Regions from separate parts of the Streptomyces sp. NPDC104761 genome, predicted to be linked through region 1. Evidence: riboswitches for the same ligand, from Rfam matches in the RefSeq annotation. Region 1 holds a riboswitch; each other region holds the start of a gene.
The links. A riboswitch is a leader RNA that binds a small molecule or an ion and turns the genes downstream of it on or off. The one in region 1 is predicted to bind cobalamin.

Region 1 (7,639 bases):
CGCGCTGTGGCGCTCACGCATTCTTCCGCCGCCGTGCCTGCCAGAGGGCACCCGCGGCCACCACGACGACCACCCCCACGCCGGCCGCCAGGCCGATCGACGGTCCGCCGTCCGACGTGCCCCCGGCCGCCCCCGCCCCTGCCCCCGCCGTCACCTTCTCGCCGCACCCCCGCGCCGGATACCCCCCGATCGCACACAACAACGCGTTCGCGTCGTACCGCAGCGGCTTCGCCACCGTCGCCAGGGCGTCCGCCGTCGTCGCGTCCTCGGGGACCACCGCGCAGGCGGTGCGCCGCGCGGGCGGCTTCTCTCCGGCGGGCGCGTCCGCCGCCGTGCCGAAGTCGACGACCAGGGCCACTCGCTTCCGGCCCCCGACGGCGGGCGTGTCCGCGCAGATCGCGCCGAAGCCGGCCGTGCCGCGCGGCTGCGACGCGTCCGAGGAGTCCTCGCTCACCGCGAAGCGGAAGCCCTCGACCGAACCGTCGCCGGGCCGCGCGGTCGAGGGGCCCTGCGTGGCGTACGTCCAGCGCGCGCCGTCCCGCTCCCAGAAGGACCAGTAGCGGTAGCCCGTGGCCGCCGCCGGCCCCGCGGCCGTCGCGCACAGCGTCAGCACGGCCAGGAGCAGCAGCCCCGCCCGGCGGACCGCGTACCCGGTCACGGTCACAGCTGCTGCTGCTTCCGGCGGCCGCTGAACAGGAAGCCGATGCCGATACCTGCGACGAGCCCGGTACCGACGATCCACCACACGCTGTTTCCCGACTTCTTCTCCGCGTTCTTCGCCGCGTTCTTCTCCTCGGCGTGCTTCGCGGCAGCGGCTTGCGGGGCCGGTCCCGTCGCGTTCAGCGCCGTCACCAGGTTCGTGCCGCCGAAGTCCCGCGGGTCCGCACCCATCGCGTGTGCGGCGAGGATCAGTTCGGCGTAGGCCGCGGGCCCGCTCTGCTCCGCCCACGGCACGGCGTGCGCCTCCAGCCAGGCGTACGGCTTCTTCGCCTGCCCGGTCCAGCCCTGCGCGGCCAGGGCGACGACCGCGTCGGCGGTGTTGCCGTAGTCCGGCTGGGGCTTGGCACCGGCGAGCGCGGAGACGAGATGGCCGCTCTTCGACATGGCGTCCGCCAGGTACGCGGCGCCGTTGCGGGCCACCTCCTCCCGCGTCCGCGTCGTGCCGGAGCCGGCGCACGCGGGACCCTCCGCCCGGGCCTTGCCGGCCGTCGTCACGAACCCCTTGCCGAGGGCCCCGAGCACCCCGGCCGCGGTCGCGTCCGCGTTGGCGGCCAGCTTCCCCTGCTGGTCCGGCTGGTAGGCGAGGGCACCGCCGCCGTCCTGGCCGCAAGGGAGGGACCACTTGGCGAGGAGGTCGTACGGCGACCTGTCCGCGCTCGCGCCGGCCGCCGCGAGCGCGCCCACGACCACGCCGGTGGAGTTGGTGTCACTGGGCGAGCCGGGGGTGTAGCCCCAGCCGCCGTCCTTGTTCTGCACCGACTTCAGCCAGCTCACCGCCTTGGCCGCGGCGGCGTCGCGCCCGCCGACCGCCTTCAGCGCCTGTACGGCGGCGGCCGTGCTGTTCGTGTCGACCGCCACCTTGGCGTCGCAGGCCGCCGTCGGCTCCGCGCGGAAGGCGGCGAACGCGCCGTTCGCGCACTGCTGCCCGGCCAGCCAGTCCACCGCCTTCGCGGCCGGGGTCACCCCCACCGCACGCTGGGCCAGCAGGGCGAGGGACTGGCGCCAGACGCCGTCGAACTTGGGGTCCGAACCGCCGTACAGCCCCGACGGGAGCACCGCCGGCGCGGACGGCGACGGGGACGTGGTGCCGGCGGCCAGCGCGGTCGTCGCGGGCATGGCGGCACCGATGACGGCGGTGGCGGCCAGCGCCCCGGCGGTGCGGCGGAGGACGGTCATGGTCGGCGGGTGCCTCTCCCTGCGGGGAGCCGGGCAGCGGGGGAGACCCCGGCGGCTCGGCTCCGTAAACCTCGACGGTGCCGTGCGACGACGGGCGCCGGCGCACATGAGCCGATCAACGTCCCGGGCGCGGCGGTCCGGCTTGCCACGGCAGGTGGCTCACGGTTGCGGGTCAGCGCCGGAATTGCACCGGCTTCCCCCCGTACGGGTGATGACGACCCGGCTACTTTACCGGCCGCCCCGGGGAAGCCGAGAGGGGGCTGTGCGGGGACCGTTTCGTTAGGGTCGGGCCATGACGGGGAGACTGCTCGGGGCGGGGCGTTCGGCCGACGTGTACGAGATCGACGAGGCGTGGGTGTTGCGCCGGGACCGCGACGGCTGGGGGGACGCGGCCGCCGAGGGCGCGGTGATGGCGTACGTACGGGAGCAGGGGTACCCGGCGCCCCGGGTGCGGCCGACCGGGTCCCGTACCGAACTGGTCATGGAGCGGCTGTCCGGGCCGACCCTGCTGACGGCACTGCTGGCGGGGGAGACGGGCCCGGCGGAGGGCGGTGCGCTGCTCGCGTCGCTGCTGCGGCGGCTGCACGCCGTGCCCGGCCGGGACCCGGCCGACCCCGGCGCCCGGGTCCTCCACCTCGACCTCCATCCGGACAACGTGATGCTGACCCCCGACGGCCCCCGGGTCATCGACTGGACCAACGCCGAGGACGGGCCACCCGGGCTCGACTGGGGCATGTCCGCGGTGATCCTCGCCCAAGCGGCCCTCGGTACACACCCGTTGGCCCGCGACCTGCTAACGGCCCTGCTCGCCGAGCCCGGCGAACTGACCGAGGACGGCCTGACGGAGGCCCTGCGCCGGCGCGCGGCCAATCCGACGATGAGCCGAGCGGAAGTCGAAGTGCTGGACGCGGCGGGCCAGTTGATACGTTCGATCGCCTTCTAGCGTTCTCGCCTCCTGGCGTTCTGGGCTCCTGGCGTTCTCGTCTCCTGGCGTTCTCGCTCTCTAGCGTTCTGGCGCCGTCTCCGCGGACCGCCCCCGCGTGAAACCGTGGCTACGCTCCACCTTCGCCACGTGCAGGGTGTAGCTCTCGTACCACTCGGCCCGCCCGCGCCGCTGCGCCGCGCGGTGCTCGGCGTCGGTCCGCCACCGGGTGAGCGCGTCGGCGTCACGGAAGTACCCGACGGTGATGCCCAGCCCGCCGGGGGTCTGCGCGTGGTCCATCCCCAGGTACCCGGGGATGTCCTTCACGAGGTCCTCCATGCGTGCGTTGGTCTCGCTGTAGCCACTCTGGTCCTGGGTCCGGATCGTGGTGAAGACGGCCATGTAGTACGGGGGTTCATAGGCCTGGACGGGCACGACGGTCGCTTCGGGGTGATCGCTCATGGCCGCACCGTAGAGCGGAACATGCCCGGTGATCCAGCGCCCAGGCAAGGGCGCCGGGGGAGGAACCGCGCGGCCAGCCACGACGGTGCCGCAGCGACCGACGACACCTCGCGGCACTTCCGGCGGAGCGTTCAAGCCGCGTCCGCAAGCGGCGCGATGCCCACCGACAGATGGCGGCCCATGCGGCGCAGCGCGTCGTCGCAGGCGTCCGGGGTCTCGCCCACCGCCACCCACAGGGCCAGCCGGTCGGCGGTGGTGGCATGCGGGCCCGCGGTGACGTGGTTGCCGGTGTGCTGGGTGAGGAGCATGCGGTCGGCGCCGGGCTCGTGGGCGGCGTCGGGGGAGAGGTCCAGGTGGTCGAGGCGGCCGGTGGCGGCCGGGTACGCGAACTGGATCGCGGCCGCCCGCTGCCGGGTGGGCGTCGTGTCGGGCACCTCGCCGGTGGCGAGGGCGGCCGCGGCCTGGGCGAGGTCGACGCCGGTGGCCCGTCTGACGAGGAGCGGGATCAGGTCGCCCGGGAGGTGCGGGGCGACGTCGGTGACCCGGGGGCCGCGATCGGTGAGGGTGAGGCCGATGTGCAGGACACCCCGGTCGAGACCGAGGGCGTGCACGGTGCGGTCGACGGCGAGGCGCAGGAAACGGTTGTGCAGCAGGCCGTCGTGGGCGTGCACGGTGTGCCGGAGCGGCTGCCGGGCGGGCGCCGGACCCAGGGTCGTACGGGTGATGGCGGCGATGCGGATCTCGCCGTCGAGGACGACCGTCTCGGCCGAGACGCGGGGCGTGCCGGGGTCGTCGGGGCCGCCGGTGGGAACGGTGTGGGCGGACAGCAGCGCGTGCAGGGCGGGCGGGTCGGTACAGGCCTCGGCCGCGGCGAGGGAGGGGCCGGGCAGCCCCAACTGCCCGGCGATCCTCGCGGCGGCGACCGCGTACTCGCCCGAGAAGGTCAGCACGCCGCGGACTCTGTGCCGGGCCGCGAACCGAACCACCGCCGACGCCGTCGCGCCGCCTTTGCCGGGGTCCGCCGCGAGTCGTCCGGCCAGGCACGGCTGTGCCCAGGCGGGCGGCGCGGCGTCCACCAGCAGCACCGGGCGGGCCGCGGCGACACGCGCCAGCACGAACTCGTCGTACGCGCAACGGCGTCCGGCGCCGAGGAGCAGGACGGGCTGCGGCATCGGTTCGCCTCACCTTCCGGGGAGGAGGCGGGGCGGCTGGTCGCCCCGGATGCCGCTCCCCCATAGGCGGCACCCGGGGCGGGTCGGTTCGACCGTGGCCTGGTGACGTGATCCTTTCCTGTCGGGCCGTCATATGTCAACAATTACTGCCTACTTGCGCAGTGGTACTTGTCATGTCTGGTGGGCGGGACCGGTGATTCGATAGCCTCGCGTCTGCCCGGCCCGCTAGGTCGGCCGGCCGATCACGCGTGTGCAGGGGGACCTTGGTGAGTGACGCCCATGCCCCGCTGACCGGCGTACTGGAGCGGCTCGGGGAGCTGACCGGACGTCCCGGACGGCTGTGCGAGGTCCTGGACGTGGCCGATCTGTCGTACCGCACCGGCATTCCGGTCGGGGTGGTCGCCGAACTCCTCGCGGGCGGGCCCGCGCCCGAGGCGGGGCTCGCCGAACGGGTCCGGCAGCGGCTGGACTTCATCCGCGAGCACCGGCGCCGGCCGGACGGCAAGCGGTACTCGCTGGGTGAGCTCGCGGCGATCGCCGGCACCAGCAGGCAGTGGCTGAGCGAGTGGCGCAAGAGCGGGCTGCCGAGCCTCGAACACACCGACCGGCTGCGGCGGTTCTTCGGCCTCCCGCCCGGCTTCTTCACCGCCGACGAGCCCGAGGCGCTGTACGAGGCCCTCCAGCCGGTGCTGCAGGGCCTGCAGGCCCAGGCCGACCCGCTCTCCCGCCTCCGCGAGAGCGGCCTCGTCCGCCTCGCGGCCCGGGCCCCCCACATGAACCCCCGCCAACTCGCCACCCTCGCCGACCTCGCGGAGATGCTCATCACGGCCGAGAGCGCGGTCAACTGAGTTTCCCGCAAGGGTGCTTCAACCACCCGCCAGGGGAGTCGGCCCACCGAACGGCAGCACCAGGGACCGGGACGCGAGCAGCCATCGCCCGTCGACGCGCCGGAACCCGTCTTCGTAGTGACCGACCTGGACGGGCGGCCCGGCCGGAACCGGTCCGCCGCCGGATCCCCGCTCGCGTCCCGTGGGGTGACCGTCGACCCGGTACGTCTGGAAGTACGACGTCGCGGTCGCCGTGTCCGGTCCCGTCACCGTGACGAGGATGTTGGACATCACACGCCGGGAGAGGCGGCCCGGCGGCCGGGAGCCGAAGTAGGCGGCGAGCGCCGTCCGTCCCTCGGCCCGCCGCCCGTCCCCGGGCGGCGGCCACTCCCACCACCCGTCCTCGGTGAACAACTCGGCGACGGAGGCCGGTTCACCCAGGTCGAGGCGGCGGACGAAGTCGACGACGAGACGCTCGCAGGCACGTTCGGCGAGGAGTCGCTGCAAGGAGTCCATGAGGCTGTCTAGCAGCCGGAGTTGGTGTCTGCCGAACTTTTTATACCGCCACGTACGTGACCGGCTCGCTCCCAGGTACCGCCTCCGCGCGGCCCTGTTTCACCAGGCGGCGCAGGTGGGCCTCGGCCTCCGAGACGGCGATGTTCCTCGATCCGTAGGGGATCTGGTCCCACGGGCGGTTCCACTCCATCCGTACCGCCAGTTGCCACGGTGTGAGCGGCTGCCGGAGGAGGGAGAGCAGGCCGGCGAGGCGGTCCTCGTGGTGGGCGAGCAGTTGGTGGACCCGCCCCGGTGCGTCGGTGAAGGTGTGCTGGTGGGCCGGGAGGACCTCGGCGGGGGCGAGGCGGCCGATGCGCTCCAGGGAGTCGAGGTAGTCGCCGAGCGGATCGGTGACGTCCCCCACGCTCGGCTTCGCTCGCGCGGGGGGACCCCCACCGTCGTCGGGGTCCTCGTAGAGGCCGATGTGCGGGGTGATCTCCGGGAGGAGGTGGTCGCCGGAGAACAGGCGTCCATGGCCCGGCAGTTGCGAAGGATGCTCCTCCTCCAAGTGCAGGCAGACGTGGCCGGGCGTGTGCCCCGGCGTCCAGACGGCACGCAGCCGGCGGCCCGGGAGGTCGAGGAGTTCGCCGGGGAGGATCTCGCGGTCGGGAAGGGCGGGGGCGAGACCGGGCGGGGCGCTCCGGCGGCGGGGTCCCTGGCGCAACGGCGCCACGTGCTCGTCCGGCGCCCCGGCTGCCGTCAGCTTCGCCGCCATGTACGTGAACCACCGCTCCGGCCGGGTCTCCCGCGTCCGCCGCACGATCGCCGCGTCGGCCGCGTGCATCGCGATCCAGGCCCCGGACGCCTCGCGCACCCGCCCCGACAGGCCGTGGTGGTCGGGATGGTGATGCGTGATGACGACCCCGTGCACCTCGCCGACGCCCGTACCGCACGCCTCGAGGCCCGCCACCAGCACGTCCCACGACCCGGGATCGTCCCAGCCGGTGTCGACCAGCACCGGCCCCCGGTCGGTGTCCATCACGTACACCAGGGTGTGGCCGAGCGGATTGTCCGGTATGGGCACCGCGACCGACCGCACGCCCCCGCCGAGATCCCGCACGGCCACTTCCGGCCCTGCCTGCGCCGACTCGCCCAGACTGTCCGCCATCAGCCTTCCTCCGCCCCCGTCCGGTCCCGCCGGCCCCACGGCCGCTTCCCACTATAACCAGAGCTGATGATCCGTCAGATGGTCGGCGTGGGGCCGGTGCGACCGCATATTGGATTGCCGCCGGCCGGACCGGCCGGATAGGAAGCGGGCATGCTCAGAGGTGACACGGTCGGGCTCAGGGCCCGGTACGAAGAGGACATCCCGGTGCTGCGGGCCGAGCTCTACGACGACGTCGTCTACTCCACGCAGGCCGGCAGCGGGCCGTGGCGGCCGGTGTCGCCCGGCTCGACGGACTCGCGGCTCACGGTGGACCACGACGACGACGAGAGCGTCAGGTTCTCCGTGGTGGAACTGGCGCGCGGCACCCTGGTCGGCAGCGCAACGCTGTGGGGCATCGACGCCCACAACCGCTTCGCGCACATCGGGCTGGGCCTGCTGCCCGCCGCCCGCGGCAAGGGCTACGGCACCGACGTGGTCGCGGTCCTGTGCCACTACGGCTTCGTCGTGCGCAGCCTGCACCGCCTGCAGATCGAGACCCTGTCCGACAACGCCGCGATGCTGCGCGCCGCCGAGCGCAACGGCTTCGTCCGCGAGGGCGTGCTGCGCTCCTCGGCCTGGGTGATGGGCGGGTTCCTGGACGAGGTGCTGCTCGGGCTCCTCGCCGCGGAGTGGCGGCCGGCCGCGGGGACCCACGCCC
Region 2 (7,639 bases), on a different contig from region 1:
CCGTAGTGGCCATTCCAATTGGAGCGAACGCTACAGCAAGAGCCGCGACAGGAACGACATGAGGTGGCCGGGTGAGCAATGAGGCGAGAGCCGTGGACGGGACCGACGACGACGCCTACGACGTGGCGGTGATCGGCTTCGGACCCACGGGGGTGACCGCGGCCAACCTGCTGGGCGGGACGGGCCTCGAAGTCGTGGTGGTGGAGCGGGAGGCCGACGTCTACTCCCGGGCACGGGCGATCTCCACGGACGAGGAGGTCATCCGGATCTGGCAGCGCATCGGCCTGGCCGAGCGGCTGAAGCTGGACATGCTCGCCGAGCGGCCGCTGGACTTCGTCGACGCGCGGGGCCGCACCTTCCTCAGCGCCTCCCCGGCCCCGCGCGGCCACGGTCATCCGCCGCAGATGTTCCTCTACCAGCCCGCACTGGAGCAGGTCCTGCGCGAGGGCGTCGACCGCTGTCCGAACGTGTCGGTGCTGCTCCGCCACGAGTGCCTGCGGCTGCGTCAGGACGCGGACGGCGTCGAACTGACGGTGGCCGCTGCCGACGACTCGCTACGAAGGCTGCGCGCGCGGTACGTCATCGCGGCCGACGGCGGCTCCAGCCTCACCCGGGCCCAGCTGAACGTGGGGTACGAGGGGCGGACGTACGAGGACCGCTGGGTGGTCGTCGACACGCAGATGCTCAGGCCGTGGCCGGACCACGACCGGCTGCGGTTCCGCTGCGACCCGGCGCGCCCGGCGGTGGACTGCCCGACACCGCTGGGACACCACCGCTGGGAGTTCCCGGTCCTGCCCGGCGACGACGAGCAGCGGCTGACCGGCGACGACGCGATCTACGCGATGGTGTCCCGGTACGGCATCGGCCGGGACCAGATCAGGATCCTCCGGGCCACCGTGTACAGCCATCACGTCCGCTTCGCCGCCCGGTTCCGGGTGGGCCGGGTCTTCCTGGCCGGGGACGCCGCGCACGCGATGCCGCCGTGGATCGGGCAGGGCATGGCGGCGGGGGTACGGGACGCGGCCAACCTGTGCTGGAAGCTGGCCGCCGTGCTGCGGGGCGAGCTGCCGGAGAGCCTGCTCGACTCCTACGAGGCCGAGCGCAAGCCGCACGTGAAGGAGGTGACCCGGCGGGCGGTGTTCGTCGGCCGGCTCATCACCGAACGCCGGCGCCCCGTGTCCCGGGTCCGCGACGGCGTGCTGCGGGCGGTCCGCCGGGTGCCGGGTCTTGCTTCCCGGCTGGTGGACTCCCACTGGATACCGGTCGCGTCCTACGCGCAGGGCTTCCAGGCCCGCCCCCGCACCAAGGCCTCCGGGCACCAGATCCCGCAGCCCTGGGTGACCGGCCCCGACGGGGAACGGGTCCGGCTGGACGACGTGCTCGGCGGCCGCTGGCTGCTGCTGCACCTCGGCCCGACCCGCCCGCAGCCCGCCTGGGAGGGGGTGCCCTCGCTGGCCGTCCTGCCCGCGGGCTCGCGTCCGGCCGAGGGCGCGGTCGTCGACAGCGACGGAGTGCTGCTGCCCTGGCTGGCCGGGCGCGGCGTGGCCACGCTCGCGCTGCGCCCCGACGCCTACGTCTACGCCGCCGCACCTGCCGGCACCCGACTCCCGCCGCCACCGGCCGGGTTCGCCCCCGCGCCACCGCCCGCCGCCGTCTCCGCCCAGTGAGGACCGCCCCATGACCACACGGACCGCGCCGCCGCCGATGCACGAGTCCCTGCTCGACGTCGCAGGCAAGAAGATCTTCGTCGCGGAGACAGGTGACGGCCCGCCCGTCCTGCTGCTGCACGGCGGCGGCCCCGGCGCCTCGGGAGTCTCCAACTACAGCCGCAACATCGCCGAACTGGCCCAGGAGTACCGGGTCGTCGTCCCCGACCTGCCCGGCTACGGCCGCAGCACCAAGGGCGTCGACGGCACCGACCCGTTCGGCCACCTCGCCGACCACATCCGGGGCGTGCTGGACCGCCTCGGCCTGGAAAAGGCCCACCTGGTCGGCAACTCCTACGGCGGCGCCTGCGCGCTGCGCCTCGCCCTGGACACCCCCGGCCGGGTCGACCGCATGGTCCTGATGGGCCCGGGCGGCATCGGCACCACCCGCACCCTGCCCACCCGCGGCCTCACCGCCCTCCTCGACTACTACACGGGGGACGGCCCTTCGCGGCCGAAGCTGGAGAAGTTCATCCGCGACCATCTCGTCTTCAACGCGGCCGAGGTGCCCGACTCGGTCATCGACTCCCGTTACCAGGACAGCATCGACCCCGAGGTCGTCGCGAACCCGCCGCTGACCCGTCCCAGGTCCCTGCGCACCCTGTGGCAGACGGACTTCACCCGCGACCGGCGCCTGGCACGGCTGCCCGTGCCGACCCTGGTGCTGTGGGGTGCCGCGGACAAGGTCAACCGGCCCGCCGGGGGCCGGATGCTGGCCGGCCGGCTGCCCAACTGCGACCTGTACCTGGTGGCGAACACCGGGCACTGGGTGCAGTGGGAGCGTGCCGAACTGTTCAACAGCCTGTGCGCGGACTTCCTGGCAGGCCGGCGATGAACCCGCCGACCGACGTCTTCGGCTCCGTCCGCCTCGGCTACCTCGTCATCGAGACGAACCGGTTCGCCGACTGGCGCCGCTTCGGCACCGACGCCATCGGCATGCACCACGACGACCTCGACACGGGTCTGACGCGGTTCCGCCTCGACGGCCACGAGTGCCGCTTCCTGCTGCGCCGGGGGCCCGCCGAGGACGTGGTCGCGGTCGGCTGGCACCTCGACGACCACACCACCTTCGAGCAGATCGAGGCCCGGGTCCGCGCCCACGGCGTCCCCGTGATCAAGGGCACCGCCGAGGAGGCGAAGCAGCGGGGCGTCGAACGACTCCTCCGCTTCCCCGGGCCCAAGGGCATCACCCAGGAGATCCACACCACCCCGGTCACCACTGCGGAGCCCCTGCGCATGGTCGCGTCCGGCTGGGTCACCGGCGACTCCGGGATGGGCCACGTCGCCATCACCTCGGCCAGACCCGCCGTGACGCGCGGCTACTTCAGCACCGTCTTCGACGCCCGCCTCACCGACTCCATCGACGAGACCATCAGCGGCGTCAAACTCAGGATCCGCTTCCTGCGCGTCAACGAACGCCACCACTCCATCGCCGTCGCCGCCGTCCGCGGCCTGCCGATCGACCCCGTCCGCACCCGCGTCCAGCACCTCAACATCCAGGCCGCAAGCCTGGACGACCTCGCCCGCAGCTACCAACGCGTCCACGAACTCGGCTTCGACATGGCCCTGTCCGTCGGACAGCACACCAACGACAAGGAACTCTCCTACTACGCCCGCACCCCGTCCGGCTTCGAGTGGGAGGTCGGCTGGAAGCCGATCGTCATCGACGAGGCCACCTGGGAACCCAGCACCCACCAGGGCATCAGCATCTGGGGCCACACCCCGGTCGGCCGGACCGTCCTCGCCAAGCTCGACCAGTTCCGCTGCGGCGCCCGCTCCCTGCTCCGCCCGGAGAAGACCGTCCCCGCGCTCGGCGGAACCGGCATCCCCGACGACTGACACCGGCCGCCGGCAGGCGCCGGACCTGGGACCGGGTCGGCGTGCTCCGGCCGCGGTGGACAGGAGAAGATCGTCCATGACCCACGCGTCCACCCGAACCGGAAGGAACCGACGAGATCATGCGCCTCATCGCGGCCGACGGCCCGGCGGAGGTGTCCGGATGACCGGCGCCGACGAACACGTCCTGCTGCACGTCGACGGACGGGCCGCGCACCTCACGCTCAACCGGCCGAAGGCCATCAACGCGCTGTCCCACGCGATGGTGCGCCGCATCGACGAGGCGCTCACCGAGTGGGAACGGGACCCCGCCGTCCAGACCGTCGTCATCACCGGCGCGGGGGAGCGTGGCCTGTGCGCGGGCGGGGACATCCGCGCCGTCCACGACGACGCCCGGGACGGCGACGGCTCGGCCGCGGCCGCGTTCTGGCGGGACGAGTACCGTCTCAACGCCCGCATCGCGCGGTACCCCAAGCCGTATGTCGCCCTCATGGACGGCATCGTGATGGGCGGCGGGGTCGGCGTCTCGGCCCACGGCAGCGTCCGGATCGCCACCGAGCGGTCGCGGATCGCCATGCCGGAGACCGGGATCGGCTTCGTGCCCGACGTCGGCGGCACGTATCTGCTCGGCTGCGCCCCCGGCGAACTCGGCACCCACCTCGCCCTGACCGGCGCCACGATCGGCGCCGCCGACGCCGTGCTCTGCGGACTCGCCGACCACTCCATGCCGTCCGGCTCGATCCCCGCGTTCGTCGCCGACCTCGCCACCCTGCCCGTGCCCGAGGCGCTCGCCCGGCGGGTACGGCGGCCACCCGACGGCGAGTTGGCCGGGCACCGTGCGTGGATCGACGCCTGCTACGCGGCCGGCACCGTCGAGGAGATCGTCCAACGGCTGCTCGCGCACGGCGACCCGGCGGCCAAGGAGGCGGCGGACACCCTGCTCACCAGGTCGCCCACCGCCCTGAAGGTCACGCTGGCCGCGCTGCGCCGGGCCCGCCGACTCGGCACCCTGGAACGGGTCCTGGACCAGGAGTACCGCGTCTCCTGCGCGACCCTCGCCACCCATGACCTGGTGGAGGGCATCCGCGCCCAGGTCGTCGACAAGGACCGCACCCCGCACTGGTCCCCGGCCGCCCTCACCGAGGTCACCGACGCCGACGTCGACCGCTTCTTCGCCCCGCTCGGCGACCGTGAACTGGGCCTCGCCCCACCCGCCTGACCCGCTCGACCGCCCGCCCATCAGGTGCGAGACGAAGATCACGCCTGATGGTGCGGTCTTGGCCGTGCTCCTGACACGCGGTACGGTCTGTCCGATATCGACGACGGCGAGACGGAACCCGGTGGGAATCCGGGACGGTCGCGCCACTGTATGCGAGAGCCCCACAGCTGCTCGTGAGTCAGACCCGTGGCCGTCGTCCTGTGCACCACCGAGTTGGGACGCGAACTCCCAGAGGAGGTCCTGCCATGGCGCAGACCGTCGCTCCGCCGACCGCCAACACCCCCGCCGTTCCCGCCAAGCTGCCGCTGTCCGCGATAGCTCCCTGGGCGGTCTTCTTCGGCATCCTGATGCTGATCCTGCTGTACTTCGTCGGCGCCGAACAGGGCGCCACCTCCGTGTTCAGCGGCACGGACGTCCACGAGTGGGTGCACGACGCCCGCCACCTGCTCGGCTTCCCCTGCCACTGACGCGAGGGGCGCCGTACCACCCATGAACTCCGCAACGGTCCGGAACCTCCTGGTGCGGGGCATGCTCGCCGGCCTGGCCGCCGGCCTGCTCGCCCTCGTCGTCGCCTACCTGCTCGGTGAGCCGAACGTCGACAAGGCGATCAGCTTCGAGGACGCCCACGCGCACGAGCACGAGATGGAGGTCGTCTCCCGCTCCCTGCAGTCCACCGCCGGCCTCGCCACCGGCGTCCTCGTCTACGGGGTCGCCTTCGGCGGAATCGCCGCCCTGGCCTACTGCTTCGCCCTCGGCCGCGTCGGCAGATTCTCGCCGCGGGCGACGGCGCTGCTGCTGTCCGGCTGCGCCCTGGCCGCCGTGTACGTGGTGCCGTTCCTGAAGTACCCGGCCAACCCGCCGTCGGTGGGCGACCCGGACACCATCGGCAAGCGGACCACGCTGTACTTCCTGATGATGCTCCTCAGCGTGCTCCTCGCGGTCGCCGCCACCATCCTCGGCAAACGGCTCCAGCCGCGGCTGGGCACCTGGTGGGCGACCGTCCTCGCGGTGGCCGCGTTCGCCGTCGTCATCGGGCTGGCCTACCGGTTCCTGCCGGTCGTCAACGAGGTGCCCGCGGACTTCCCGGCCACCCTGCTGTGGCGGTTCCGGCTCTCGGCACTCGCCATCCAGCTGGTGCTCTGGGGCGGATTCGGCCTGCTCTTCGGCGAGCTGGCCGAGCGCGTCCTCAACCCGAAGCCGGCGAAGGCCCCGGCCGCCGCGCGCACGGCGCCCGCTCCGCACTGACCGCCACCACGCCACACCGCACGACACGAGAGGGCCCGCCGGAACCGTCCGGGGGCCCTCGGCGGTGCGTCCGCTGTGAACCGGCCGTGGACCCGCCGTGTCTTCGGCGCGCGGCCGGTGCCGTACTCGCGTTCGTGACCGCCGACAGGGAAAGATGGGCGGCGAGCGATCGATCAACGACTGCGGAGGAAGTGGACTCATGCCGCATGAGCGAGCGGGCCGGCCGGCGGCTCCGGAGGACCTCGTCGACGTGGCCCGGCTGGTCACGGCCTACTACGCGCTGCACCCCGACCCGTCCGACCCGGGCCAGCGGGTGGCCTTCGGCACCTCGGGACACCGCGGATCGTCGCTGACGACCGCGTTCAACGAGGACCACATCGCCGCCACGAGCCAGGCCATCTGCGAGTACCGGAGCGGCCAGGGCACCGACGGCCCGCTCTTCCTGGGCGCCGACACCCACGCCCTCTCCGAGCCCGCCAAGGTCACCGCCCTCGAGGTGTTCGCCGCCAACGACGTGACCGTCCTCGTCGACAGCGCCGACGGCTACACCCCCACCCCCGCCGTCTCGCACGCCATCCTCACCCACAACCGCGGCCGCACGACCGGTCTCGCGGACGGCGTCGTGGTCACCCCCTCGCACAACCCGCCCGCCGACGGCGGCTTCAAGTACAACCCGCCCAGCGGCGGCCCCGCCGCCTCCGACGCCACCTCCTGGATCCAGGACCGCGCCAACCAGATCATCGCGGGCGGCATGAAGGACGTACGGCGCATCCCCTACGAGCGTGCGCTCGCCGCGCCGGCCACCGGCCGCTACGACTTCATGGGCGTGTACGTCGACGACCTGCCCAGCGTCCTGGACCTCGACGCGGTCCGGGCCTCCGGGCTGCGCATCGGCGCCGACCCGCTCGGCGGCGCCTCCGTCGCCTACTGGGGCCGGATCGCCGAACGGCACAGCCTCGACCTCACCGTGGTCAACCCGTACACCGACCCCACCTGGCGGTTCATGACGCTGGACTGGGACGGCAAGATCCGCATGGACTGCTCGTCGCCGTACGCGATGGCCTCGCTGATCGAGAAGCGCGCCGAGTTCCGCGTCGCCACCGGCAACGACGCCGACGCCGACCGGCACGGCATCGTCACCCGCGACGCCGGCCTGATGAACCCCAACCACTACCTCGCCGTCGCCATCTCCTACCTCTACCGCCACCGCGAGCAGTGGGCTGTGGACGCCGGCGTCGGCAAGACCCTCGTCTCCTCCTCGATGATCGACCGGGTCGCCGCCGACCTCGGCCGCCAACTGGTCGAGGTGCCGGTCGGATTCAAGTGGTTCGTCGACGGACTGGTCAGCGGTGCCATCGGGTTCGGCGGCGAGGAGTCCGCGGGCGCCTCCTTCCTGCGCCGCGACGGCTCGGTCTGGACCACCGACAAGGACGGCATCCTGCTCGCCCTCCTCGCCTCCGAGATCACGGCCGTGACGGACAAGACGCCGTCCGAGCACTACGCCGGCCTCACCGCCCGCTTCGGCGAACCCGCCTACGCCCGCATCGACGCCCCCGCCACCCGTGACGAGAAGGCCCTCCTCGCCAAGCTCTCCCCGGCCCAGGTCACCGCCGAGACCCTGGCGGGCGAGCCG
Region 3 (7,639 bases), on a different contig from region 1:
GAGCATCGGGACCATCCAGGCCCGCATCACGAACTCCCGGAACAGACAGACCCGTTGCTCGCGGTAGCGCCGGTTGAGCTCCTTCCGGTCCTGCTGAAGCTGCCGGACGCGCTCGGTCGACACGGTGCCCGAGAGCGACTTGGCCGACCTCGCACGCGCCATGTCCGCGGCCCACGTCTCGTACTCGCGCCGCTTCCACGCCCTCAGCCGGCCGAGCCGGTCCTCGTACTCCCTCACCGGGTCGCTGTTCAGACCGACCCGCTCGCGGATCACGGCGAACGCGGGGTTGCCGCCGGCGCCGAACTCCTGGGCGATGGCCAGGCGGATGGAGTAGGAGGACTCCTCGACGCCGACCTGGAAGAGCTCCCAGTACAGCGGGGCAGTGTCGACCCGGTCGGACACCTTGCGCAGCGCGGCTCCGAGCTGCTTGAGCAGTCTGCGCTTGGCGTCCCTCAGCGTGCGGCGGTCACCTTTGACGGCGGGCCAGCGTTCGCGCACAGCGGCCACGATGTCGCCCAGGCGGCGGGGATCGGGCTCCGCACTCTCGATCTCCAGAGCCGCGGCGTAGAGGTCGAGGGCCTTCGGATCGTCGGTGCGACGGCGCGCGGCGTCACACAACCGCTGGGCCGGCGTGCGGCCCCCGACGGGCGACTGCCGGACCCGCTCGGCGACCCCCTTGCGCACGGCGGCCCGCATCCCGCTCCCCGGGTGCGGCGATCGCGCCTCCCGCACCCGGGACAACAGCACCAGCGCGATGAGCAGTTCCCGGCTGGGACCGGGCGGCTGCAGCGCCTCCTCGACGAGTTGCCCGGCACCCCGCTCCCCCAGCTGGTTCAGCAGGCGGTAGCCGAGGTAGGCCTGGATGATGCTGTGCGGAAAGCGGACCCTTCGCCCGGAGCCCTCCACCAGCTTGAGTCTGCCGGCCTGGGCCGCGAGACGGGCGAGGCCGGCCTGGCACTGGTCGAGGTTCCCCGCGCGCAGCCGTCGGCGTTCCTCGTCGCCGAGCCGCTCGCACAGCGCGTCCCAGATCTGCTGTCGGTGCCAGTCGGAGAGCACGGTGCCGTGCTTGCCGTAGTGGTCGAACACGCGGTCGGCCCACACGCGTTCCGCCAGGGCCCGGGCCCGCCGGGCCGGACCGGGGTGCAGGACCTCCGGGGCGAGCAGCTCCGGGAGGCCGACCTCCAGTTTGTCCTGGAGCAGGCCGACACAGGCCAGGGCCGAGACCAGCTCGAGGGCGTCGCGGCGCTCCTGCGGGGCGAGTGCGACGTCCTCGCGCAGCTTCCCCTCGCACACTGCCTCGGCCCAGCTCTCCAGCAGCCACAGCCGCAGGGTGGCCCGGTCGCGGCTGCGCGCGTCCAGGTGGTGGGGATCATGGTCCGGACGGTCGTGGTCCAGGGCTCCGCGCCGGTGGAGTTCGCGGGCGATCTGGAGGTAGATCGGCGACTCGGTCACCTCCGCCGTCTCCACGATCCAGTCCACCCGGCGCTCGTCGCTCTCCGGTACGCCTGCCTCGACGAAGCGCACTGCCGCGTCCTCGCCGAGCGGTTCCAGTTCGACGATCGCGGCGGAGGTGTTCTCCAGCGGGCTGTGCGGCCGTGAGGCGATGACCAGGGGAAGTTTCTCCTCGTGGGCGCGTTCGATGGCCTGGCGGATGACGTTGTCCCGGTTCTGTTCATGGCCGTCGTCGAGGAGGGCCTCCTCCAGACCGTCGGCAAGGACGACCGGCTTGTCGTCGGCGAGGAGCTGCTGCCAGACCCGGTCGGTCTTGGTACGGGCCAGGATGCCCTTGGGCGCCTCGTCGGCGAAGCGTCGCCTGGCCAGACGTTCGAAGTTCAGGCCGGATCCGTCCACCGCGTCGCGGAGCCGGATCGGCACCGGTACGGCGTTCTGGTGGGCCAGGAGTTCGGTGAGCCGGACGAGGACGGCGGTCTTGCCGGCGCCGACGCCTCCGACCAGCAGATAGGGCCGGCGCGTGTCGCGCTCCCGCAGCCGTTCGGCGATGACCTGCGCGATCTCGTCCCGGCCGACTATCTCGGCGGTGTCGGGGCCCGCGGTGGGCACCAGTCTGCGGGGATCGCGCAGCGCCTTGGCGAGGTAACGCCGTTTGGTCCACCGGTACCACCAGAACAGGAAGAGTGCGGCGGCGAGGGAGGCGGCGAGGATCGGGCCGACGAATCCTCTGACGGTATCGAACCCCACGCTGTTGTGCTTGCGCCATGATTCGAATCCGGTCGACTCGCTCGTGGCGAGGATGTACACCCCCTCGCCGGTCCAGGCGAGCAAGGCCAGCGCGGCGACCAGCCAGACGGCCCTCGTGACGTTGGCGTAGGAGACCCACCGGTGCCACTTCCTGGGCCGGGTGGCGCCGCGGCGGGCCTCCAGACGGATCGTCAGGGCGTGCCACCGGCCCACGAGGCCGGATCCGACCCGGCTGCCCGCGCGTCGCAGGTCCAGCGTCGCCATCGGCGCGCTGCGTGGCCGTACCTTGCCCGGCGGGTGACGGACGATTCTCGTCATGGTGCCTCTCCTTGCGAGACGGCTCTCGGTACGGAGGACCCGCGGGCACCTAACTCCATGGAAGCACTCCCTTCCGGCCCCGCAACTCGACTGCGCGCACGGCCCGGACGGGGAAGGTGGCACCCCGGAAATCCGGGAGCACGTCGGCAGAGCCCTCCGGCAGACTCGGCGGCATGGACATCACGATCCGGCCCGCGGACCCCGCCGAGTACGACGCTCTCGGCGAGCTCACCGCCCAGGCCTACCTTCAGGACGGCCTCCTGGACTTCGGGGAGAGCGACTCGTATCTCACCGAACTCAGGGACGTGGCGAAGCGGGCAGCCGCGGCCACCGTCCTCGTCGCCGTGGCCGGCGGCACCCTCCTCGGCGGTGTCACCTTCGCCCCTGGCCCCGGTCCCATGGCCGACATCGCCGCCCCCTCGGAGGCCGAGATCAGGATGCTCGCCGTCACCCGGGCCGCCCGCGGCCGGGGCGCCGGCGAGGCCCTCGTGCGGGCCTGCGTGGACCGCGCACGGGCCGTGCCGGGCTGCACGGCCGTCGTGCTGTCCACCCAGCGGACCATGCACACCGCCCACCGGCTCTACGAACGCCTCGGCTTCGTCCGCACACCGGACCGGGACTGGAGTCCCCTGCCAGAGCTGGCGGACATCACTCTCCTCACCTACGAGTTGACGCTCTGACACCGCCGCGACACAACATCTGGGGGTGACGTGACAGCCCGGCACTAGATGTATGCTCATGCTCGCTGTCGCCGCAGGGGAATCCGGTGCGAATCCGGAACTGTCCCGCAACGGTGTACTTGTGCGTGTTCGTGCACAGGAGTCAGTCCGAGGACCTGCCGACAGCACGCCCGGCCACCCGGTCAGGGCGTTCTGACGTCCGGGCCTCGTGGAGTGGGCCAGGGTCTCGACGCGTGCCCGCGCGCTCGTGCTGCCCCCTGCCCTCCGCCAGGCCCCGTGCCCAGCGAGGGAGAGCCCCACGTGACCATCGCGCCAGCCGACCCGGCTTCAGCGGCCGTTTCCGGGGAATCCGCGGCATCCGCAGCATTGGCGGCATCCGTGGAAGGGGACGGTCCTGGTACCGCGTTGCTGCGGACCCTGACCGAGCTGACCGCCGACCTCCCCGACGCCGACCCCGGCCGGGTCGCCGCCGCCGCGTTGCGCGGCCGGTCGGCGCGGGCCGACGAGGCGGAACTGCGCGAGCTGGCCACCGAGGCCGCCGCCGGTCTGATCTCGGAGGACCCCGCCTACTCGCGGCTGGCCGCGCGTCTGCTCACCGTCTCCATCCGCGCCGAGGCCGCCTCGCAGGGCGTGACGTCCTTCACCGAGTCCGTCGCGGTGGGGCACCGCGAGGGCCTCATCGCCGACCGGACCGCCGAGTTCGTCCGGCTGCACACGGCCCGCCTCGACGCGCTCGTCGACCCGGCCGCCGACGACCGCTTCGGCTACTTCGGCCTGCGCACGCTGCACAGCCGGTACCTGCTCCGGCACCCGATCACCCGTCGCGTGATCGAGACGCCCCAGCACTTCATGCTCCGGGTCGCCGCCGGTCTCGCCGAGGACGACACCGTCAGGTCGGTGGACGAAGTGGCCGCGCTCTATGGGCTCATGAGCCGCCTCGACTACCTCCCGTCCTCCCCGACCCTCTTCAACTCCGGCACCCGGCACCCCCAGATGTCGTCCTGCTACCTCCTCGACTCCCCGAAGGACGAGCTGGACTCGATCTACGACCGCTACCACCAGGTCGCCCGGCTCTCCAAGCACGCCGGCGGCATCGGTCTGTCGTACAGCCGCATCCGGTCCCGCGGGTCGCTCATCCGGGGCACCAACGGGCACTCCAACGGCATCGTGCCGTTCCTGAAGACGCTGGACGCCTCGGTCGCCGCCGTGAACCAGGGCGGCCGGCGCAAGGGCGCGGCCGCGGTCTACCTGGAGACCTGGCACTCCGACATCGAGGAGTTCCTGGAGCTGCGCGACAACACCGGTGAGGACGCCCGCCGTACCCACAACCTCAACCTCGCGCACTGGGTCCCTGACGAGTTCATGCGCCGGGTGAACGCGGACGAGCCGTGGTCGCTGTTCTCCCCCGCCGACGTGCCGGAACTCGTGGACCTGTGGGGCGACGAGTTCGACGCGGCGTACCGCAGGGCCGAGGCCGCCGGGCTGGCCCGCAAGACCGTCCCGGCCCGTGACCTGTACGGCCGGATGATGCGGACCCTCGCGCAGACCGGCAACGGCTGGATGACGTTCAAGGACGCGGCCAACCGCACCGCCAACCAGACGGCCACCCCCGGCCACGTCATCCACTCCTCCAACCTCTGCACGGAGATCCTGGAGGTCACGGACGACGGCGAGACGGCCGTGTGCAACCTGGGGTCGGTGAACCTCGGCGCCTTCGTCGACACGGCGACCGGTGGCATCGACTGGGAGCGGCTCGACGACACCGTGCGCACCGCCGTCACCTTCCTCGACCGGGTCGTGGACATCAACTTCTACCCCACCGAGCAGGCCGGCCGGTCCAACGCCAGGTGGCGGCCGGTGGGGCTGGGCGCCATGGGCCTCCAGGACGTCTTCTTCAAGCTGCGGCTGCCCTTCGACTCCGCCGAGGCGAAGGCGCTGTCCACCCGGATCGCCGAGCGGATCATGCTCGCCGCGTACGAGGCCTCCGCCGACCTCGCCGAGCGCAGCGGCCCGCTGCCGGCCTGGGAGAAGACCCGCACCGCGCGGGGGGTGCTGCACCCCGACCACTACGGCGTCGAGTTCACCTGGCCCGAGCGCTGGGCGGCACTGCGCGCGCGGATCGCGACGACCGGCCTGCGCAACAGCCTGCTGCTCGCCATCGCCCCCACCGCCACCATCGCCTCGATCGCGGGCGTCTACGAGTGCATCGAGCCGCAGGTCTCGAACCTCTTCAAGCGCGAGACGCTGTCCGGTGAGTTCCTCCAGGTCAACTCCTACCTGGTGCAGGACCTCAAGGACCTCGGCGTCTGGGACGCCCGCACCCGCGAGGCGCTGCGCGAGGCCAACGGCTCGGTGCAGGACTTCGTCTGGATCCCCGAGGACGTGCGCGATCTCTACCGCACCGCCTGGGAGATCCCGCAGCGCGGCCTGATCGACATGGCCGCCGCCCGCACCCCGTACCTGGACCAGGCCCAGTCCCTGAACCTGTTCCTGGAGACGCCGACCATCGGCAAGCTCTCCTCGATGTACGCGTACGCCTGGAAGTCGGGCCTGAAGACGACGTACTACCTGCGCTCGCGCCCGGCGACCCGGATCGCCCGCGCCGCCCGGGCCCAGGCCACCATCCCCGTCCAGCAGGCGGCCCCCGAAGACGCCGTCGCCTGCTCCCTGGAAAACCCCGAGTCCTGCGAGGCCTGCCAGTAATGACCGCCCAGAACAAGAACCTGCTCGACCCCGGCTTCGAGCTGACTCTCCGCCCGATGCGCTACCCCGACTTCTACGAGCGCTACCGGGACGCCATCAAGAACACCTGGACCGTGGAGGAGGTCGACCTCCACTCCGACGTCGCCGACCTCGCGAAGCTGTCCCCGATGGAGCAGCACCTGATCGGCCGGCTGGTCGCGTTCTTCGCGACCGGCGACTCGATCGTGGCGAACAACCTGGTGCTGACGCTGTACAAGCACATCAACTCCCCCGAGGCGCGGCTCTACCTGAGCCGGCAGCTGTTCGAGGAGGCCGTGCACGTCCAGTTCTACCTGACGCTCCTGGACACCTACCTGCCCGACCCGGAGGACCGCGCGGCCGCCTTCGCGGCGGTCGAGAACATCCCCTCCATCCGCGAGAAGGCCGAGTTCTGCTTCAGGTGGATGGACTCGGTGGAGAACCTGGACCGCCTGGAGTCCCAGGCCGACCGCCGCCGCTTCCTGCTCAACCTCATCTGCTTCGCCGCGTGCATCGAGGGCCTGTTCTTCTACGGAGCCTTCGCGTACGTCTACTGGTTCCGCAGCCGGGGCCTGCTGCACGGTCTCGCCACGGGCACCAACTGGGTGTTCCGTGACGAGACGATGCACATGAGCTTCGCGTTCGACGTGGTGGACACCGTCCGCAAGGAGGAGCCGGAGCTCTTCGACGACGAACTGCGGCAGCAGGTCACCGACATGCTCCGGGAGGCCGTCGAGGCCGAGCTGCAGTTCGCCCGTGACCTGTGCGGCGACGGCCTGCCCGGCATGAACACCGACTCGATGCGCCAGTACCTGGAGTGCGTCGCCGACCAGCGCCTCGGCCGCCTTGGCTTCGCCCCGGTGTACGGCTCGGAGAACCCGTTCTCCTTCATGGAGCTGCAGGGGGTTCAGGAGCTGACGAACTTCTTCGAGCGCCGCCCGTCCGCGTACCAGGTGGCGGTGGAGGGCACGGTCGACCTGGACGAGGACTTCTGAGCCTTCCCGGGCTTCTCCCGGTCCCCGCGGTCCTCATGGGCCTCCCTGATCTGCCGGTCGATGCGCCTGTCGCGCAGGACGCCGAGCACGGACGGGAGGGCCATGAGGACCAGGATGCCGAGGACCAGGACCATTCCGACGAGACCTTCGATCTGGTTTCCGTTCATGGACACCACTGTCGCGCCGCAGACTCCTTACCGTGAGTGGCAGCACTGCCACACACCCTCGAATTACTGCCAGCCACGAGGCACACTGGCAGCATGCTGAAGAACGTGGCCACGGTGCTCCTCGACGGTGTGCACCCCTTCGAGCTCGGGGTGGTCTGCGAGGTCTTCGGCCTCGACCGCTCCGACGAGGGGCTTCCGGTGTACGACTTCGCGGTGGTCTCGGCGGAGGGTCCCGCGCTCGGCACCCACGTGCCCGGCCTCACCGTCTCGACGCCGTACGGCCTGGACCGACTCGAAGAGGCCGATCTGATCGCGGTGCCGGCCTCGGACGCCAACGTCACGAGGGAGCACCCGCCCGAGCTGCTCGACGCGCTGCGCCGGGCGGTGGACCGCGGCGCCAGGGTGCTCAGCGTCTGCTCCGGCGTCTTCGTGCTCGGCGCGGCCGGGCTGCTGGACGGGCGCCGGTGCGCCGTGCACTGGCGGCACGCGGACCTGCTGGCCCGCCGCTTCCCCCGCACGCGGGTCGAGCCGGACGTGCTGTACGTCGACGAGGACCCGG

Region 2: another riboswitch for cobalamin. It lies ahead of ACZ63F_RS04465 (CbtB domain-containing protein); the one in region 1 lies ahead of ACZ63F_RS15330 (prenyltransferase/squalene oxidase repeat-containing protein).
Region 3: another riboswitch for cobalamin. It lies ahead of ACZ63F_RS18730 (ribonucleoside-diphosphate reductase subunit alpha); the one in region 1 lies ahead of ACZ63F_RS15330 (prenyltransferase/squalene oxidase repeat-containing protein).

What each region holds. Positions count from the first base shown of each region.
Region 1 covers NZ_JBVJNZ010000004.1:548,575-556,213, forward strand. Annotated here, with positions in the region: gene ACZ63F_RS15325 (SCO2322 family protein) at 14-664, opposite strand; gene ACZ63F_RS15330 (prenyltransferase/squalene oxidase repeat-containing protein) at 661-1,896, opposite strand; cobalamin riboswitch at 2,011-2,151, opposite strand; gene ACZ63F_RS15335 (phosphotransferase family protein) at 2,189-2,839, shown strand; gene ACZ63F_RS15340 (antibiotic biosynthesis monooxygenase family protein) at 2,900-3,280, opposite strand; gene ACZ63F_RS15345 (hypothetical protein) at 3,412-4,452, opposite strand; gene ACZ63F_RS15350 (helix-turn-helix domain-containing protein) at 4,719-5,300, shown strand; gene ACZ63F_RS15355 (nuclear transport factor 2 family protein) at 5,319-5,795, opposite strand; gene ACZ63F_RS15360 (MBL fold metallo-hydrolase) at 5,836-6,942, opposite strand; gene ACZ63F_RS15365 (GNAT family N-acetyltransferase) at 7,093-7,639, shown strand, end outside.
Region 2 covers NZ_JBVJNZ010000001.1:976,591-984,229, forward strand. Annotated here, with positions in the region: gene ACZ63F_RS04445 (bifunctional 3-(3-hydroxy-phenyl)propionate/3-hydroxycinnamic acid hydroxylase) at 72-1,667, shown strand; gene ACZ63F_RS04450 (alpha/beta fold hydrolase) at 1,678-2,541, shown strand; gene ACZ63F_RS04455 (VOC family protein) at 2,538-3,545, shown strand; gene ACZ63F_RS04460 (enoyl-CoA hydratase/isomerase family protein) at 3,706-4,761, shown strand; cobalamin riboswitch at 4,828-4,971, shown strand; gene ACZ63F_RS04465 (CbtB domain-containing protein) at 5,007-5,228, shown strand; gene ACZ63F_RS04470 (CbtA family protein) at 5,251-6,006, shown strand; gene pgm (phosphoglucomutase (alpha-D-glucose-1,6-bisphosphate-dependent)) at 6,206-7,639, shown strand, end outside.
Region 3 covers NZ_JBVJNZ010000006.1:228,420-236,058, forward strand. Annotated here, with positions in the region: gene ACZ63F_RS18720 (NACHT domain-containing protein) at 1-2,517, opposite strand, end outside; gene ACZ63F_RS18725 (GNAT family N-acetyltransferase) at 2,691-3,197, shown strand; cobalamin riboswitch at 3,240-3,397, shown strand; gene ACZ63F_RS18730 (ribonucleoside-diphosphate reductase subunit alpha) at 3,498-5,900, shown strand; gene ACZ63F_RS18735 (ribonucleotide-diphosphate reductase subunit beta) at 5,900-6,913, shown strand; gene ACZ63F_RS18740 (hypothetical protein) at 6,826-7,080, opposite strand; gene ACZ63F_RS18745 (helix-turn-helix domain-containing protein) at 7,174-7,639, shown strand, end outside.